DNA from 3 places in the Mycobacterium heidelbergense genome. Region 2 is predicted to be linked to each of the others. Evidence: predicted binding sites of a transcription regulator. Region 2 holds the regulator's gene; each other region holds the start of a gene.
What was found. The regulator LexA, encoded in region 2, represses DNA repair genes until DNA is damaged. The targets are predictions, from matches to a motif close to CGAACANNTGTTCG.

Region 1 (6,385 bases), 690 kb from region 2:
GAACATCGCGCCGGGGCAGTCCAGCGACCCCGACGCGAAGTAGAGCTGGTCGGTGGACGACAACCCGATCCGCACCACGTCCAGGCCCTGGCCGGTCACCCCGGCCGCGAACGCGGCGGCCAGCGCCGGCGAGCTGTCCCGCATGTCGTGGCCGAGCACCACCTGACGCGCGCCCTCGGCGCGCATCAGCCTGGCGAACGCGGCGCCCAGGTCCGCGACCAGCGGCTCGTCGAGCTCTTCACCGACCAGCCCGCGCACGTCGTACGCCTTGACGACACGGCGGACAGTCGCGGCGGGCCGAGACATGCGGGGGCCTCCTGACACCATGGATTGCTTCGCCTCTTGGGCGCCAGCCTATCGGCCCGGGGAACCGCACCGGCCGCGACGGTGCGCGGAACTTCGGGGCGCGTGAGCCGCCGCTAGTCACTCGGGTCGGGCAGCACCCGCAGATGTCCGCGGCGGCGCCCCGAACGCTGCTCGGCCGGCGCGAGCAGACCGCTGCTCGGCGCGGTGGCGTGCGCCCCGGAGTGGTGCAGGTGGGGGTCGGAGAAGCCGTTCCGCGGCGCGGCGGCCGCCCCGTCGGGCAGGCCGTGATCGCCCGGGCGGCCCTCGCGCACCGCGTCGGCCAGGGCGACCAGGTCGTCCTCGTCGGGATGGGCGGGCTCGGAAAGGAGGGGTCCGGCGTGGCGCACGAGGTCCCATCCGCGGGGCGCGGTGATCCGGCCGGCATGGCCGACGCACAGGTCCCACGAATGCGGTTCGCGGGCGGTCGCGAGGGGACCGACCACCGCCGTCGAGTCCGAGTAGACGAACGTCAGGGTCGCCACGGCATAGTGCGGACACCCGGGCCGGCAGCAGCGACGGGGAACGTTCACGATCGAAAGGTTATCGTGCACAAACGCCGCGGAAGCGCCGGACACGCGCATTCGCCCGGCCCGCGATGTGCAACCGTTACCATCGGCGCGTGGACGATTCGCGGCGCCGGGCCGCTTCATCCCGGGCGTCCCGACGGGGCCGCGACATGCGCGGTCCGCTGCTGCCGCCGACCGTGCCGGGATGGCGCAGCCGCGCCGAGCGGTTCGACATGGCGGTGCTGGAGGCCTACGAGCCCATCGAGCGGCGCTGGCAGGAGCGGGTGTCGGAGCTCGACGTGGCCGTCGACGAAATCCCGCGCATCGCCGCGAAGGATCCGGACAGCGTGCAGTGGCCGCCCGAGGTCATCGCCGACGGGCCAATTGCGCTGGCCCGCCTGATCCCCGCCGGCGTGGACGTGCGCGGCAATGCCACGCGGGCACGAATCGTCTTGTTCCGCAAGCCGATTGAGCGACGGGCCAAGGACACCGTCGAACTCGACGAGTTGTTGCACGAGATCCTGGTGGCCCAGGTGGCCATCTACTTGGACGTCGAGCCGTCGGTCATCGACCCGACGATCGACGACGAATAACGTTGCGGCCGCGCGCCAAGCTCAGATGATGCCGCGCTTGAGGCGGCGGCGCTCACGCTCGGAGAGGCCGCCCCAGATGCCGAAGCGTTCGTCGTGCGCCAGCGCGTACTCCAGGCATTCATGACGCACCTCGCAGCCGAGGCAGATCTTCTTGGCCTCACGGGTCGAGCCGCCCTTTTCCGGGAAAAAGGCCTCGGGATCCGTTTGCGCGCACAGCGCGCGGTCCTGCCATTGGTCCGCGGTCGTCGGCGGCAGGGGCTCGGGCTCGAATGCGACTGGCGCATCAGGAACCACGGTCAGGTGGGGACGGGCGATTGGCGCCGGCGCCGAGCCCAGGGTGATGTGCGGTGTGCCTGTCATAACGCCCCGAAGGTGCTCATAAGACATGCTTCGTCCGCCTCCTCAGCTTTGAATTGAGAGAGTTAAAGTGAGTCCCGCTGTTCTGATGTTCAGACAATTCGAACAAGTGATCGAATCTCGGCCTGCGACACCGGAATCGGCTGGCCAACCGGGAAATGACACTGTTGTGATTAGACACTCGTTGACCTGCTTGGTCAAGCCTTATGCCGCATTTCCATATCATCTCGTGACGAAATTTCGGCGTTTCTGTTGTTTTGGTCGATCGGCGTGTCGATCACACTCGGCATGACTTTCCTTTTTCGGTCGTCGATTTCGGTCGTCGAAACGGGCGTCGTCGTGGGGCAGTACTGTCGGGCGATGTGAAGGTCACCGTTCTGGTCGGTGGGGTCGGCGGCGCCCGCTTCCTGCTGGGGGTCCAGCAGCTGCTCGGGCTCGGTCAGTTCCAGGCGCGGCAGCGCCCGGGCGCCGACAGCCACGAGCTCACCGCGGTCGTCAACGTCGGCGACGACGCCTGGATCCACGGGCTGCGTGTCTGTCCGGACCTGGACACGTGCATGTACACCTTAGGCGGAGGCGTCGACCCGGAGCGAGGGTGGGGTCACCGCGACGAAACCTGGCACGCCAAGGAGGAATTGGCGCGCTACGGCGTGCAGCCGGACTGGTTCGGGCTGGGCGACCGCGACCTGGGCACCCACCTGGTGCGCACCCAGATGCTGCGGGCCGGCTACCCGCTCTCGCAGATCACCACCGCGCTGTGCGACCGCTGGCAACCGGGCGCTCGGTTGCTGCCGGCCACCGACGACCGCTGCGAGACGCACGTGGTGATCACCGATCCGGACGGCGACGGCCGCCGGGCGATCCACTTCCAGGAGTGGTGGGTGCGGTACCGGGCCCAGGTGCCCACCCACAGCTTCGCGTTCGTCGGCGCCGAAAAGGCCGACGCCGCAGCCGAAGCGGTGCAGGCCATCGCCGACGCCGACGTCATCCTGCTGGCGCCGTCCAACCCGGTGGTGAGCGTCGGCGCCATCCTGGCCGTCCCCGGCATCCGCGGTGCGCTGCGGGCGGCCCGGGCCCCGATCGTCGGCTACTCGCCGATCGTCGGCGGAAAGCCGTTGCGCGGCATGGCCGATGCCTGCCTGTCCGTGATCGGCGTCGAGTCCACCGCGGAGGCGGTCGGCCGCCATTACGGGGCGCGGCGGGCCGCCGGGATACTGGACTGCTGGCTGGTCCACGAGGGCGACTCGGCCGAGATCGAGGGGGTCGCCGTGCGCGCGATACCGCTGTTGATGAGCGACCCTAAGGCGACGGCCGAGATGGTCCGGGCCGGGCTCGAGCTCGCGGGCCTGGAGGCGTGAGCGGCATGAATCCTCCGAAGGAGCATGGCACCGCCTCGAGGATCGAGATCCTGCCCGTCGCCGGGCTTCCCGAGTTCCGGCCCGGCGACGATCTCGGCGCCGCCGTCGCCGCCGCCGCGCCCTGGCTGCGCGACGGCGACGTCGTCGTCGTGACCAGCAAGGCGGTGTCCAAGTGCGAGGGCCGGCTGGTGCCGGCGCCGCGGGACGTCGAGGAGCGGGACGCGCTGCGCCGCAGGCTGATCGACGACGAGGCGGTGCGCGTGTTGGCGCGCAAGGGCCGAACGCTGATCACCGAGAACCGGCTCGGGCTGGTCCAGGCCGCCGCCGGCGTGGACGGATCCAACGTGGGCCGCGACGAGTTGGCGCTGCTGCCGGTCGACCCGGACGCCAGCGCCGCGACGCTGCGCGCCGGGCTGCGGGAGCGGCTCGGCGTCGACGTCGCCGTGGTCGTCACCGACACGATGGGCCGCGCCTGGCGCAACGGCCAGACCGACGCGGCGGTCGGCGCGTCGGGTCTTGCTGTGCTGCACAGCTATTCGGGGGCCGTCGACCGGCACGGCAACGAGCTGCTCGTCACCGAGGTCGCGATCGCCGACGAGGTCGCGGCGGCCGCCGATCTGGTCAAGGGCAAGCTGACCGCGATGCCGGTGGCCGTGGTGCGCGGGCTCAGCGTGGCCGACGACGGTTCGACGGCGCGGCGGCTGCTGCGGCCGGGCACCGAAGACCTGTTCTGGCTCGGCACCGCGGAGGCCCTCGACATGGGCCGCCGGCAGGCCCAGCTGTCGCGCCGATCGGTGCGCCGGTTCAGCGGCGAGCCGGTGCCGCCGGAGCTGGTCGAGGCCGCGGTCGCCGAGGCCCTCACCGCGCCGGCCCCCCACCACACCCGGCCGGTGCGGTTCGTGTGGCTGCAGGATCCGGCCACCCGGACCCGGCTGCTGGACCGCATGAAAGACAAGTGGCGCCGCGACCTTGCCGGTGACGGCCGGCCCGCCGAATCTATCGACCGCCGGGTGGCGCGCGGCGGGATCCTCTACGACGCACCGGAGGTCGTCGTCCCGTTCCTGGTCCCCGAGGGTGCGCACGCCTACCCCGACGCCGACCGCACCGACGCCGAGCACACCATGTTCACGGTCGCGGTGGGGGCGGCCGTGCAGGCCCTGCTGGTCGCGCTGGCGGTGCGCGGGCTGGGCAGCTGCTGGATCGGCTCGACGATCTTCGCCGCCGACCTCGTCCGCGCCGAGCTCGGGCTGCCCGCCGACTGGGAACCGTTGGGCGCCATCGCGATCGGCTACGCCTCCGAAGCGGCCGGGTTGCGCGACCCGGCCGACACCGGGGACTTGCTGATCCGCAGGTAATACTGGGCCCATGAAGACGTTCGCGGGCAAGGCGGCGGCGTCGGCCGACAAGGTCCGCGGCGGCTACTACACCCCCGCGCCGGTGGCCCGGTTCCTGGCCGGATGGGTTCGCCGGGCCGGTCCGCGGATCGTCGATCCCTCCTGCGGCGACGGCGCGATCCTGCGCGAGCTGGCCGCGCTCGGGGGCCGGGCGCACGGCGTGGAACTCATCCCGCGGGAGGCGGCCAAGTCGCGGGAGTTCGCCCCCGTCGACGCCGACAACCTGTTCACCTGGCTGGCCAGCACCGAGGCCGGCGGCTGGGACGGCGTCGCGGGCAACCCGCCCTACATCCGTTTCGGCAATTGGGCCGCCGACCAACGAGAGCCGGCGTTGGAGCTGATGCGGCGCGAGGGGCTGCGCCCCAGCAGGCTGACCAACGCGTGGGTTCCCTTCGTCGTCGCGAGCACCGTCCTGGTGCGCGACGGCGGCCGGGTGGGCCTGGTCCTTCCCGCGGAATTGCTTCAGGTCACCTACGCCGCCCAGCTGCGCGACTTCCTGCTGAGCCGCTTCACCGACATCACGCTGCTGACGTTCGAGCGGCTGGTGTTCGACGGCGTCCTGCAGGAGGTCGTGTTGTTCTGCGGCGTCGTCGGCGCGGGCCCGGCGCGGATCCGCACGGTGCAGCTCGTCGACGCGAACGCGTTGGCGCACGCCGATCTTGACGTCGAGTCGGCCCCCGCCCTGCCGCACGAAAACGAAAAGTGGACCACGTATTTCCTCGACCCCGCCGCGATCCGGCTGCTGCGCACGCTCAGGCGGTCGACGGCCATGACCCGGCTCGGGTCCCTCGCCGGCGTGGACGTGGGCATCGTGACGGGCCGCAACAGCTTCTTCACATTCACCGACGAGCAGGCGCGGGGGCTCGGGCTGACGCGACACTGCGTCCCGCTCGTCTCGCGCAGCGCGCAGTTGTCCGGGCTGATCTACGACACCGACTGCCGGGCGGGCGATGTCGCCGCCGGCCACCGGACCTGGCTGCTCGACGCGCCGCCCGAGCCGGCCGACGCCGAGCTGGCCGCGCACATCGGCGCGGGTGAGGCCGCCGGCGTGCACCGGGGCTACAAGTGCTCGGTCCGCGAGCCATGGTGGAGCACGCCGTCGCTGTGGATTCCGGACCTGTTCATGCTGCGCCAGATCCACCGGGCGCCGCGGCTGACCGTCAACGCCGCCGGGGCGACGAGCACCGACACCGTGCATCGGGTGCGGCTGGCGCCGGGTGTGGACCCGGTCGCGCTGGCCGCGGTGTTCCACAACAGCGTGACGTTCGCCTTCACCGAGATCATGGGCCGCAGTTACGGTGGGGGCATCTTGGAGCTGGAACCCGCGGAGGCCGAGCAGCTTCCCGTCCCCGCACCGGCGCACGCCGGCGCCGACCTCGCCTGCGACGTCGACCTGTTGCTGAAGGCCAACGAGATCGACAAGGCGCTCGACGTCGTCGACCGTCGCGTTCTGATCGACGGCCTCGGCCTGTCGCCGGACGTCGTGGCGCAATGCCGCGCGGCGTGGGTCGCGCTTCGAGGTCGCCGAACGCGGCGGGGATCCCGTTGAGCCTCAGGGATTCGGCGATCTCGATCCTCACCGAGTGGCGGCCCGCCGACCCGGCGCAGGATTCGCTGCGCCACGCCGTGCTGGCCTTCGTGCACGGCCGCGCCGACGCGTGCCGCCGCGAGTGCGTGCCCGGCCACGTCACCGCGTCGGCGCTGGTGCTCGACGACGCGGGCACCCGGGTGCTGCTGACGTTGCACCCCCGGCTGGGCCGGTGGGTGCAGCTAGGCGGGCACTGCGATGACGACGACGCCGACATCGTCGCGGCGGCGTTGCGCGAGGCCAC
Region 2 (6,385 bases):
CCAGGCGGCCCTGCGCGAGATGCTGCGCACCGGGGGCGGCGAGGAGGCCGTCACGGGCCCCGCCGACACCCGCGTCGCCGTGTTGAACGCCATGGGTTCCGACGAACGCAGCGCCACCTGATCCGCCTCCATCGGCGCGGGCCCGTACAGTCGGGCCATGGGTATCGACGTGGCGGTGCTGCGCGTGTTCACCGATCCGGCGGGGAATTTCGGCAACCCGCTCGGCGTCGTCGACGCCGGCCGGGTCGATCGCCGCGACCGGCAGCGGCTGGCGGCCCAATTGGGTTACAGCGAAACGGTTTTCGTCGATCTTCCGGCCGCCGGCTCGACCACCGCGCACGCCACCATCTACACGCCCGGGGCCGAGCTTCCGTTCGCCGGGCACCCGACCGTCGGCGCGGCGTGGTGGCTGCGCGAGAACGGTTGGCCGATCAACACGCTGCGGGTGCCGGCGGGGATCGTGCAGGTGAGCCACGAGGGCGGCCGCACGGCGATCAGCGCACGCGCGCAGTGGGCCCCCGAAGTGGCCATTCACGAATTCGATTCGGTCGACGACCTTTTCGCCGCCGACCCGGCGGATTTCCCCGCCGACACTGCGCACTACCTGTGGGCGTGGATCGACCGGTCGAGCGGAGCGCTGCGCGCCCGGATGTTCGCCGCCAACCTGGGCGTCCCCGAGGACGAGGCGACCGGGTCGGCGGCGATGCGGATCACCGACTACCTCAGCCGCGACCTGCGCATCACCCAGGGCAGGGGGTCGCTGATCGAAACCACGTGGAACCCCGAGGGCTGGGTGGGGGTCGCCGGGCGCGTCGTCGGCGACGGTGCCCGGCGGATCGACTGACCCGGCGCTCAGCCCTGCCGGTGCAGCACCGCGGCGAGGTGATCCTGCAGCGGTTGCCCCATCGCGCCCATGCGCACCGAGTACGACAGCTCGTCGCCGTCGACGCGCAGGGAACGACCAAGCGCGGTCACCTCTTTGGCCGTCGGCGCCAACCCGATCGCGCTGGTGGCCATCTCGACCTCGATGAGGCCGCCGGTCACCGAGAACGTGCCCACCTCGATTTCGGTGATGCCGCTCGGGTGGGCCAGGACCAGTTCGACGGCGCCCGGCCGCGGCACCCGGAGATATCCCGTCTCGGCGTGCAGGGGCTTGCCGTCGGCGACCGCCCTGGTCTTTTGCGCGTAGGCCAGAAACGGCTTGCCCACGTGGGAGAACACGACTTCCTCGACATACTCGAAGGGCTGGATCGTCGGGTACGTGCCGCGACCTTGACCGGTCCAGGTCCCCAGCAGGGGGGCCAACGCCCGGAGGTCGGGGTGCAATTCGGGCGGCATGGAAAGCAGCCTAGTGGCCGGCCCGGCGGGCGCCGCGACCCGTCAGCCGGGAGTCGATACGTTGCGGTGCGCGCGCAGGGCCTCGATCTCGCGCTCGAAATCGTCCGCGGACGAGAACGACCGGTACACCGACGCGAACCGGAGGTACGCCACCTCGTCGAGGTCGCGCAGCGGGCCCAGGATGGCGAGGCCGACCTCGTGGCTCGGGACCTCCGGCGATCCCGCGGCGCGCACGGTGTCTTCCACTTGCTGGGCAAGCAGATTCAGCGCGTCGTCGTCGACCTGACGGCCCTGGCACGCGCGGCGGACCCCGCTGATGACCTTCTCCCGGCTGAACGGCTCGGTGACGCCGCTGCGTTTGACCACGGCCAGCACCGCGGTTTCCACGGTGGTGAAACGTCGTCCGCACTCGGGGCAGGACCGGCGGCGCCGAATGGCCTGGCCTTCATCGGTTTCCCGCGAGTCGATCACCCGGGAATCGGGATGGCGGCAGAAGGGACAGTGCATGACCGCTCCTTCGCCGTGCCGACATACGCGGAACACCCCGAGCGTACCCGTGCCGTCGCCCGGGGGGCCACCGCGGCCGCGACGGGGCCGCGCACACGGCGACGAGAGCCGAGCGGCCTTGGCGTACCGGCCTTTTCGCAATTCAACGGGTCAGCCGACCGGCGCGATCAGGGTCTGGCCCGCGGCCACCGCCGGGGAGTTCAGGTCGTTGAGTTCGCGGATGCGCTCGGCGACCTGGCGGGCCGGCGCGTCCGGTGCCACCCGGTGGGCGACGTCGGACAGGGACTCCCCCGGTTCGACCCGCACGACGGCCAGCCGGTCCGGCACGGGTGCGCCCGACGCCCCGGGGTCGCCGTTGACCGCCTGCCCGACGTTGGCGACCAGGCCGAGCCACAGCGTGATCAGCCCGGCGATCAGGCCCAGCCCGAACGTCGTCGCCACCGTGACGGGGCGCCTGCGATGGGGCGCGGCGGACATCGCGACGCCGGTGCCGTGGTAGCGCGGTGGCGCTCCCGCCGGCCCGATCGGGCGGGGTCCGCGGGAGCGGGCCAGCCCCTCCCGGCCGTAACGGGGCCCCCGCACCGGCGCGGTGACCGGGCGGCGAGCGCCGCAGGCGCGCGGTGCGACTGTGTGGGTGATGGTCATCTGCGTTCCTCCGGTCGACTGGTTCTCGCTCGTGTGTTCGACTTTAGTCGCTCGCGTGTTCGATACCCGAACATTTGAGCGAAGCGTGTCGCGCAAGCAAAACGCTAGACCCCGCCACCGACAGACCCTTGCCGCAATCGTCCGACATGGGCTTCGAGTACCCCGCCCGCGCGAAAGTTACACACCTGTGATTCGCCCGAACCCGGGGACCGGTCGGGCGACTCGTAGCCGCCGCCGCGACACGCTAGTCGAACACTTGTTTGATTATTGGCCGCGGTGCGGCTACATTCAGTGCATGAGCGACAGCAACGACACCCGATCGACCGGCCCCTCCGTTGGCTCGGAAGGCCGGTTGCATCCCGTGGATCCCTCGCTGACCGAACGGCAGCGCACCATCCTGAAGGTCATCCGCGAGTCGGTCACCACCCGCGGTTACCCGCCGAGCATCCGGGAAATCGGCGATGCCGTCGGCCTGACCTCGACCTCCTCGGTGGCTCACCAGCTGCGCACCCTGGAGCGCAAGGGGTATTTGCGCCGCGACCCGAACCGCCCCCGGGCCGTCGACGTTCGCGGCGCCGAGGGCGCGGCCGCCGCCGGGCCGGCGGCCCCCGTCACCGACGTCGCCGGCTCGGACGCCTTACCGGAACCCACGTTCGTGCCCGTCCTCGGGCGCATCGCCGCCGGTGGACCGATCCTCGCCGAGGAAGCCGTCGAAGATGTCTTCCCGCTGCCCCGCGAGCTGGTCGGCGACGGCACGCTCTTCCTGCTCAAGGTGGTGGGCGACTCGATGGTCGAGGCCGCGATCTGCGACGGCGACTGGGTGGTGGTGCGCCAGCAGCACGTCGCCGACAACGGCGACATCGTCGCGGCCATGATCGACGGCGAGGCCACCGTCAAGACGTTCAAGCGCGCCGGCGGTCAAGTGTGGCTGATGCCGCACAACCCGGCGTTCGATCCGATACCGGGCAATGACGCGACCGTGCTCGGCAAGGTCGTCACGGTGATCCGCAAGATATAGCCGCGGCCCGAGCCCGGCTCAGTCGGCCTCAGTCGGCCTTGAGGAAGCCGTTGGCCTGCGCGACTTCTTCGCTGGACAGCCAGATTTCGGCGAGCGTGTCGTGGTAGAGCTCGCTGCCGGGCGTGTAGTAGAGGCCGAAGCGGGCGCTGGCCTTGATCGGGTATCCGTCGGGCACCTGGTACGGGTCGTCCAGCGGCAGGTGGATCGTCGGGCGCCCGGCGGGGCCCGACGCCGGTTCCGAGGCGTCGTCGGCGTCCACGGCCGCATGCCGCCCGGTCCTCGGCTCCGCGCCGGCCGCGACGGCCTCGGAGACGGCGGCGTCCGGCGCCTGCGCGTAGTCGGTATCCGTGTAGTCGGTATCCGTGTAGTCGGACTCCGCGTAGTCCGCCTCCGGGTAGACATCCTCGTCGGGGACATCGACGTAGCCGGCCTCCGACAGGGCGGCCGCGGAGACGGCGGGTATGGAGTCGGTGTCCACCGCGTCGGGGTCCTCGTCGTCGGCGCCCGGACCCTCGAAATGTCCTGGGCCCTCCTCGGATTCGGGCGGCGCCTCGCCCCCGTGCTGGACGTCCTCGTCCAGGTCGGCGGCGGCCCCGGCCGCGCGACCCCAACTGACCCGCGCCGCGGGCCCGGCGTCGGGTGGCGGCTGCTGATCCGCGGGGTACAGGTCGTCGAGCGCGAAGTGCTCGGTGGCGGCGTCGACGTCGTCGTGGCCCCAGCCCCCCTCAACGGGGGGCTCGTAGGCGGCGGTGTCGCCGCGGGAGCGACGACGCCGACGCCAGCCCCACGCCACCAACGCCGACAGCGCGACCAGCGCCAGCGCCGCAGCGGCGACCAGCAGCCACCACCAGTGCAACGCGAACTTCTTGGCGTGGGAGGGCATCGCCGCCGTGCTCGGCTGGTTCTGCCCGGACACCTGCAGACCGGACAGCAGGGGAGCCAGGTTTGACGGGTCGGTGGTGAACGAGTTCTTCGCCCGGTTCCAGGCGACCTTGCCGCCGGTGAACTGCTGCGAAACCACGTCGCCGTTCACGGCCTGATCATCGACCGGCGCGCCCAGTTTGCCGGTGGGACCGCGGAGCTTGTCCCACGCGGCCTTCATGGAGCCCCGCACGACGAACGCGCCGTGGTTGGAGGTCCAGAAGATGACCGGCTTGTCGGCCGCCGAGAACGTGGCGATCCGGCTGGACGGCGCGATGCCACCGTCGGACTCGTTGGCGGTCGGGAACCCGAGGTCGCTGCCGACCGGCCCGCCCAGCGACTCGTATTTGGCCAGGATGTCGCTCTCGAGCGCGTTCGCGCCGGTGGCCGGGCTGAAGAACACCTTGCCGCTGGCGAAGTTCTGCGCGATCCCGTCGCCGCCGATGGGATACGACCCGCCCTGCTTGGCGCCCAGCGGGCCGGCGGCGCCGCCGGCCGCGCGCCAGGCCATGTTGATGGCCGCGGTCGGATCGATGGCGACCTGCAGGCCCTTCAATTGATCTGCCAGCGCCGCGGGGTTGGTGGTGAACTCCTTGGTTTTGCGGTTCCAGGAGATCTCACCGCCGCTGAACTTCTGCGCGGTGACCTCGCCGTCGTAGGTCTCGTCGCCGATCGGGGCCCCGAGAACGCCGCCGGAGCTGCCGAGTTTGTCCCACGCGGCGTTCAACGCGCCGCGCACGACGAACGCGCCGTGGTCGGGCGTCCAGAAGATCACCGGCTTGTCACTGGCGGAGAAGGTGGCGACTCGGCTGTCGGGGCCCGCCAGGCCGGGAACCTCGTTGATGGTCGGGAATCCCAGGTCGCTGGCGGGCGGGCCGCCGAGCGTGTCGTATTTGTCCAGAATCGGCCCGTAGAGGAATTTGGCGCCGGTATCCGTGGTGTAGAACATCTTGCCGCCGTCGAAGTCCAGGGCGAACCCGTCGCCGGCGGGGTAGACGTCACCCTTGCGGGCGCCGAGCGGTGAGCTGTCGCCGCCGGCCTTCTCCCACGCGGCCATCATGGCGGCCTCGGCGTCGCCGATCGGAGACGCGACCGCGGCGGGCGCCAGCAACGCGGCGGCCAGCACCGTCGCCGCCATGCCGATCAGCGTGCGCCCGACCAGCTTGCGCATTCGACCTCTCTGCCCGTTCACCAAGCCTCCCAGCCGACGCATAGGCCCTGATCGCTGGCCGTGCCCGCACCCCGCTAGCGGTTCAATCCCATGACGATCCGCGTTATCGCGGGGCCCGGATAACTGTGCTCCTGCCGACGAGAAATGCGAAGTCCAATCACGAATAGTGCGGAAACGGATACCGCGCCGATGTCGAAATGATGCGGAACCACTCCCGTATCGCGACCGACCCCACTGCGCTCGAATTATCGTGCCGGGGGTTGCGGGCAGTGCTCGTTCACCGGGAATGTCGCCGCGCGGCCACGTCGCGGACTCGACATACGCGAATCGCATGTGCCGACGTTATCCGAAGCCGTTAGTTTTTCAGCGATCTACCCGGCGAAAACCCCAAAATTTTGTGCCATTCATTGTTTTGCCGGCAGGGCGCGGATCGCCTCGTCGGCTGGACCCCGGCTAGACCCCGAGGCTGCGGCCGATGATCTCCTTCATGATCTCGGTCGTGCCGCCGTAGATCGTCTGCACCCGGGCATCGAGATAGGCTCGCGCGACGGGGTATTCACGCATGTAGCCGTAGCCGCCGTGCAATTGCAGACAGCGGTCGATCAGGTGCACCTGTTTCTCGGTGGCATACCACTTGGCCATGGCGGCCTGTTCGGCCGTCAGCTTTTTGTCCAGGTGCAGGCGGACGAACTCGTCGACCATCATGCGCACCACGGTGGCCTCGGTCGCCAGCTCGGCGAGGACGAAACGGCTGTTCTGGAAGCTGCCGATCGGCCTGCCAAAGG
Region 3 (6,385 bases), 850 kb from region 2:
ACACCAGCGACGCGAAACTCAGCGCATGGCTTTCGGGGAAGCCGAAATTGGCGAAGGCCTCCAGCTTTTCGTAGATCCGGTGGATCACCTCGTCGGGGGCGCCGTGCAGCCTGCGCATGCCATCGTAGAACCGGCCGCGCAGCCGGCGCATGCGTTCGGCCGAGCGCTTGGAGCCCACGGCGCGGCGCAGCTGGTCGGCCTCGGCCGCGGTGAAGCCGGCGCAGTCGACCGCGAGCTGCATCAACTGTTCCTGAAAGAGCGGGACTCCCAACGTCTTTAGCAGCGCCGGTTCCATGGACGGGTGTTCGCACTCGACCTTGTCGAGTTTGTTGCGCCGCCGGATGTAGGGGTGCACCGACCCGCCCTGGATGGGGCCGGGCCGGATCAGCGCGACCTCGACCACCAGGTCGTAGAACTCCCGCGGCCTGAGCCTGGGCAGGGTGGCCATCTGCGCGCGCGACTCCACCTGGAACACGCCGACGGAATCGGCGCGCTGTAACATCTCGTACACCGCAGGCTCGGAGAGGTCCAGCTTGGCCAGGTCCACCTCGATGCCCTTGTGTTCGGCCAGCAGGTCGATCATGTAGTGCAGCGCCGAGAGCATGCCCAGCCCGAGCAGGTCGAACTTCACCAAACCGATTGCCGCGCAATCGTCTTTGTCCCACTGCAGGACGCTGCGGTTGGCCATGCGCGCCCACTCCACCGGGCACACGTCGGCGATCGGGCGGTCGCAGATCACCATGCCACCGGAGTGAATGCCCATGTGCCGCGGTAGATTCCGGATCTGGGTCGCCAAATCGATCACCGGCTCGGGAATGCCCTCGATTTCCGGTGAATCGGCCGACCCGTTCCAGTGGCCGATCTGCTTGCTCCACGCGTCCTGCTGCCCCTGCGAGAAGCCCAGGGCACGGGCCATGTCGCGCACCGCGATCCGCGACCGGTAGGTGATGACGTTGGCGACCTGGGCGGCGTAGTCGCGACCGTATTTGTCGTAGACGTACTGGATGACCTTTTCCCGTTGGTCCGACTCGATGTCGATGTCGATGTCGGGCGGCCCGTCGCGGTCGGGCGACAGGAAGCGCTCGAACAATAGCCCGTTGTCCACCGGATCCACCGCGGTGACGCCGAGGGCGTAGCAGACGGCGGAATTGGCCGCCGATCCCCTGCCCTGGCACAGGATGTTGTTGTCTCGGCAGAACCGGGCGATGTCGTGCACCACCAGGAAGTATCCTGGAAACGTCAGCTGCGCAATGACTTTCAGCTCATGCTCGATCTGGGTGTACGCTCCGGGGGCGCTCTCGGGCGTTCCGTAGCGGTCGCGCGCACCCGCCATGGCCAAGTGCCGCAGCCAGCTGTCCTCGGTGTGCCCGTCGGGCACGTCGAACGGCGGCAGCTGCGGCGCGATGAGGTCGAGCCCGAACGCACACCGCTCGCCGAGTTCGGCGGCGGCGGTCACCGCGTCGGGCCGCTGCGCGAACAGCCGGGCCATCTCCTCACCGGACCGCAGGTGCGAGCCGCCTAGCGGGGCCAGCCACCCGGCGGCGGAGTCCAGGGACTGCCGGGCCCGGATGGCGCCCATCGCCATCGCCAGCCGGCGCCGCGACGGCCCCGCGAAATGCGCCCCGGTGGTGGCGACGACGCCGACGCCGAAGCGCGGTGCGAGGGCGGCCAGCGCCGCGTTGCGCTCGTCGTCGAGCGGCTGCCCGTGCTGGGTCAGCTCGACGCTGACCCGATCGGCGCCGAACCGGTCCACCAGGTCGGCCAGCGCCCGCTCCGCCGCGTCCGGACCACCCTCGGAAAGCGCTTGGCGCACACTGCCTTTGCGGCACCCGGTCAGGACGTGCCAGTGCCCGCCCGCGGCCTCGGTCAGCGCGTCGACGTCGTAGCGGGGCTTGCCCTTCTCCCCGCCGGCCAGGTGCGCCGCGGCCAGCTGCCGCGACAGCCGCCGGTACCCCTCGGGGCCGCGGGCCAGCACCAGCAGGTGCGGGCCGGCCGGATCGGGCCGCTCGGTGCGGGCCTCGCCGCCCAGCGACAGTTCCGCGCCGAACACGGTGCGCAGGTCGAGTTCGGCGGCCGCCTCGGCGAACCGCACCGCCCCGTACAGGCCGTCGTGGTCGGTCAGCGCCAGGGCGCGCAGGCCCAGCCGGGCGGCCTCCTCGACCAGCTCCTCCGGCGTGCTGGCCCCGTCGAGGAAGCTGAACGCCGAATGCGCGTGCAGCTCGGCATAGGCGACGGACGAGCGGGCCGGCCGGGCGTCGTCCGGCGGGTGGTACGCGGCCCGCCTGCGCGACAGGGGGCCGTCTTCCGGGAGCTCCGGCGCGCCGGCATGGCGCGGCTTGCTGTCGAGCACCCGCTCCATTTCCGCCCAACTCGGCGGCCCGTTAGACCAGCCCACACCCACAGTCTATCGAATGTTTGTTCGATTAAACCACGGGCCAGGACAACGGTTGTTAAACGGATCTTCAACTCCTAAACAAGCTCTTAACGCTGCGGAGCTACCCGCGCATAAGGTGCCGCGCAGATACTGGTACAGGGGCGAAAATCGACGGTGGGGGCTGAGCATGGCGCAGGTGAAGACACTGGATACGGCTTTTCTCAAGGCTCAAGATGCCGATCGGCAGGCGAGCCTGGCGATCGGCGCGGTCGCCATCGTCAACGGCACCGCACCCGATCACGAGCTTCTGAAAGGGCGTTTGGCGGAACGGATTCGGCCGATTCCGCGGTGCACTCAGGTGCTGCGGACACAGGACCTCGAGTGGGTCGACTATCCGGAGTTCGACCTCACCCATCACGTGCGCCGGGTGGCGATTCCGCGCCCGGGCGACGACGCCGGGCTGTCCCGCGTCATCGCCCACGCGCTGGAACGTCCCCTGGACCCGGACCGCCCGCCGTGGGAGTGCTGGGTCATCGAGGGCCTGAAGGGCAACCGGTGGGCGATCCTGATGAAGATCCACCACGGCCTGGCCGACGGCAACTCCGCCACCCACCTGCTCGCCAGGCTCTGCGACGAAGCCGACGGCGACGCATTCGCCAGTCACGTTGGCGCCGAGCGTGTTTCGCCACCATCAGCCCGGCAGGCCGGCTGGGCCGACGCCCTGGGGCGGGCCGCCGCGGTCACTGCCGGGGTCGCGGCACGCGCGGTCACCGGCACGGCCGGAAACGCCGCAACCGCCATCGGGGTGATCTGGCCAGCATCGCGCCCTGTCCGTCCGACCACCGCCATGCGGCGATACAGCACGGTGCGCGCGCCACTGGCCGAGGTCGACCGCGTATGTCATAAGTTCGGCGTCGGCGCCAACGACGTTGCGCTCGCCGTCGTCACCGAAGGCTTCCGGGAGATGCTGCTGCGTCGCGGCGAACAGCCCCGTTCGGACTCACTGCGCACCCTGGCGCCGCCGCGCTCGGCTACCCTGCCGTATCTGCCCGTCGAGCACCACGATCCGATTCAGCGACTGCGGGCGGTGCATGGCGGGCTGAACCAGACGCAGCCCCGGAGCAGGGCCGCCGACTTTCCGCCGTTCGTGTTGTGCGCCAAGGCACTTCAACTGTTGATCCGGCTACCGCAAAGCGGTGTCGTGACTCTGGCCGCCAACGCGCCGGGGCCACGCCATCGGCTGCGGCTGATGGGCCAGACGGTGGAGCGCTTGCTGCCGATCCCGCCGACCAGCCTGCAGCTGAGCACCGGGGTCGCGGTGCTCAGCTATGGCGATGAGCTGGTATTCGGCATCACCGCCGACTACCGCGCCGCGTCCGACATCGAGCGCCTTGCCGCTGGTATCGAACTGGGAATGGCGCGCCTGGAAGCGCTGAGCCGAGACTCCGTGCTGCTGTTCACGAAAAACGGCCCCCGCAAGCGAGCCTCGCGCGCACTTACCGGTGGAGCCCAACGGGGGCGGGCGTCCGCGGTGACCGCACCAGGGCGGTGCTGACGGGCGATCGCCGGTGTCCATTCCCATTCGATGCCATTCGACCCGATGCGTCGGCGATCGGAATCGGTTCGCCAACAAGCATTTCGGGCGTACGGCCTGATCTGGTCGGGCCAGCGGCGGCCCGCCGAGGTCAGGTTGCGGGCTGCCCGGGCGGGATCGCGCCGTCGCAGCCACCAGGCGGTGGCGGGCCCGGGAGGGGTTCGTCGCCGCCGACGCAGTCGTAGTAGAACTGAGGGCCGACCATCCAGGTTTTCATCCACTGGTGCCAAAACGACCCGTCGGGGTACTTCTCGCCGTCACACACGGCCAATTCACCCCAACCCCATCGACCACCCGGGCAGTAGCCCTTTGTCATGTCGGGCTTGTGCGGGTCAGGCGGATCAGCGCTGGCAACCGCAGTCGAAAACACAAACACCGCAGCGCAACCCAATATCGCGGCGCCATGGCGAGTACCCTTGAGCTTCATTTCGGACTCCCTAAAAACCTAGAAACTTTGAATCAATACAGCCGATTCCAAGCGATGATCAGAACTTGTGGATGAACCACGGCAATGAGGTGTAAGCGAACGGACGTTCCTGGGGACAATCTCGAGTCCGGGCATTGACTCACTAGTCTGGGAGGGCACAACCGTCTTTTCGAATGGTTTACGACGCGCTTTTCGACAGTTTACGACGCCGCGGATTGGCGGCGTCACTCTGGCTGCGTTCACACCGCTCTGGGTTACCGCACGCCGACCGAGCACGTTGCGGCATATAGGCACACCCCTATGGTCTGCGAGATCAACTGAATTCGGATCAAAAAACCCGACCCTAAAACGGGGTGGACTCAGTAACGGGGACTCACGACGAACGAACTTGCGCCCTGGTTTCCCTCTCCACCTCGCCCAACTCGGACGGCATCGAGGAGAACCTTGCCCATGGCTGTGCCGCCGCATCGGCTCGAACGAACGTCCGCCGGAGACTCCACCGCGCCGCGCGCAGGTACAGAGAAATCAAACGTCCGCACAGCAATTGACTACCGTGACTACCGGCACCTGCGCCGCGACTGTGTTCAGGCGAGGAAGGTTGGTCATGCGTAAGTTGGAACCGGTCATCATCGACCCGCGCCGCCACGACGCGGTGTTGTTCGACTCCGCGCTGGATCCTGCCAGGGTGCTGGTCCGGCAGCTCCGGGACGCCGGCGTCGGCACCGGCGTCTTTTCACCCGGCGATAACCGCCGCGACGCCCTGATCGAGGCGGCCGATCGCCTGGCGGTGCGGCCCGGCCGAGCCGTCGTCGTCGCGGTCGACGCGGCGGGCGTCGAGGCCGCGCGCGACGGTGGGTTCGCCTTGGTCGTCGGCGTCGACCGGACCAATGGCGGCTTGCGGCGCTCCGGCGCCGACGCGGTCGTGGCCGACCTGAACGAGATCGCCGTGCGCACCGGGGACCGCCGGATGTCGCAGCTGCCCGACGCATGGGAAGCCCTGGACGACCTGGCCGCCCGGCGGCCGGCGGTGTTCTTCGACTTCGACGGCACCCTGTCAGACATCGTCGACGACCCGGACGCGGCAAGGCCGGTCGCCGGCGCGGTCGAGGCGCTGCGGAAGTTGGCCGCGCGCTGCCCGGTCGCGGTGCTGTCCGGCCGCGACCTCGCCGACGTGACGCGGCGGCTTGGCGTGCCCGGCATCTGGTATGCCGGCAGCCACGGTTTCGAGCTGACCGCGCCCGATGGAACACACCACCAAAACGAGGACGCCGCGGCGGCCATACCCGTGCTCGAACGGGCGGCCGCCGAGCTCCGCGACCGGCTCGGATCGATTCCCGGAATCCTCGTGGAGCACAAGCGATTCGGCGTTGCCGTGCACTACCGCAACGCCGCCCGCGACCGCGTCGGCGAGGTGACCGCGGCGGTGCACGAGGCGGGTCGGTGCGATGAGCTTCGGGTGACCACCGGCCGCGAGGTCGTCGAGCTGCGCCCGGATATCGACTGGGACAAGGGGAAAACCCTCCGCTGGGTGATGGACCACCTGCATGACACCGACCCGGGCCCGCTGGTGCCGATCTACGTCGGTGACGACATCACCGACGAGGACGCGTTCGACGCGGTGCGCCCAGAAGGTATCCCAATCCTGGTGCGGCACAACGAGGACGGCGACCGTGCCACCGCCGCACTGTTCGCCCTCGACGGCCCCGCACGGGTCGCCGAATTCACCGAAAGGCTGGCGCGGCGGCTAAGTGACGCCCACGTGAATTAACTTGTGACCTTTGGTCATTGACCCGCGACTTTTCCTGCCAACACCCTGCGAACTGCGCCGAATTCCAGAACATCTGGTATTGAGCAACGCTAAGCTTTGCGCCGACTCGGGAGGTCAGACATGTCATTTGTCATCGCGTCACCGGACATGGTGGCGTCGGCAGCAGCGGACTTGGCCGGCATCAGATCGGCGATCGGCGCGGCGAACGCGGCGGTGGCGGGT

Region 1: a site for LexA is predicted at 1,904-1,917, ahead of cofD (2-phospho-L-lactate transferase). Genes of this name have one in related genera too.
Region 3: a site for LexA is predicted at 2,409-2,422, ahead of G6N25_RS05135 (error-prone DNA polymerase). Genes of this name have one in related genera too.

Annotation. Positions count from the first base shown of each region.
Region 1 is NZ_AP022615.1:931,518-937,902, forward strand. Features, by position in the region: gene G6N25_RS04430 (phosphomannomutase/phosphoglucomutase) at 1-306, opposite strand, end outside; gene G6N25_RS04435 (DUF3499 domain-containing protein) at 420-875, opposite strand; gene G6N25_RS04440 (metallopeptidase family protein) at 1,022-1,444, shown strand; gene G6N25_RS04445 (WhiB family transcriptional regulator) at 1,466-1,804, opposite strand; gene cofD (2-phospho-L-lactate transferase) at 2,164-3,159, shown strand; gene G6N25_RS04455 (coenzyme F420-0:L-glutamate ligase) at 3,165-4,514, shown strand; gene G6N25_RS04460 (Eco57I restriction-modification methylase domain-containing protein) at 4,525-6,102, shown strand; gene G6N25_RS04465 (NUDIX hydrolase) at 6,099-6,385, shown strand, end outside.
Region 2 is NZ_AP022615.1:241,851-248,235, forward strand. Features, by position in the region: gene G6N25_RS01185 (alpha/beta fold hydrolase) at 1-121, shown strand, start outside; gene G6N25_RS01190 (PhzF family phenazine biosynthesis protein) at 158-844, shown strand; gene G6N25_RS01195 (peroxynitrite isomerase) at 853-1,338, opposite strand; gene nrdR (transcriptional regulator NrdR) at 1,381-1,845, opposite strand; gene G6N25_RS01205 (LysM peptidoglycan-binding domain-containing protein) at 1,996-2,490, opposite strand; gene lexA (transcriptional repressor LexA) at 2,786-3,508, shown strand; gene G6N25_RS01215 (sunset domain-containing protein) at 3,537-5,621, opposite strand; gene G6N25_RS01220 (acyl-CoA dehydrogenase family protein) at 6,054-6,385, opposite strand, start outside.
Region 3 is NZ_AP022615.1:1,090,935-1,097,319, forward strand. Features, by position in the region: gene G6N25_RS05135 (error-prone DNA polymerase) at 1-2,395, opposite strand, end outside; gene G6N25_RS05140 (wax ester/triacylglycerol synthase family O-acyltransferase) at 2,562-3,929, shown strand; gene G6N25_RS05145 (hypothetical protein) at 4,060-4,395, opposite strand; gene otsB (trehalose-phosphatase) at 5,000-6,163, shown strand; partial or broken gene G6N25_RS24085 (PE family protein) at 6,284-6,385, shown strand, end outside.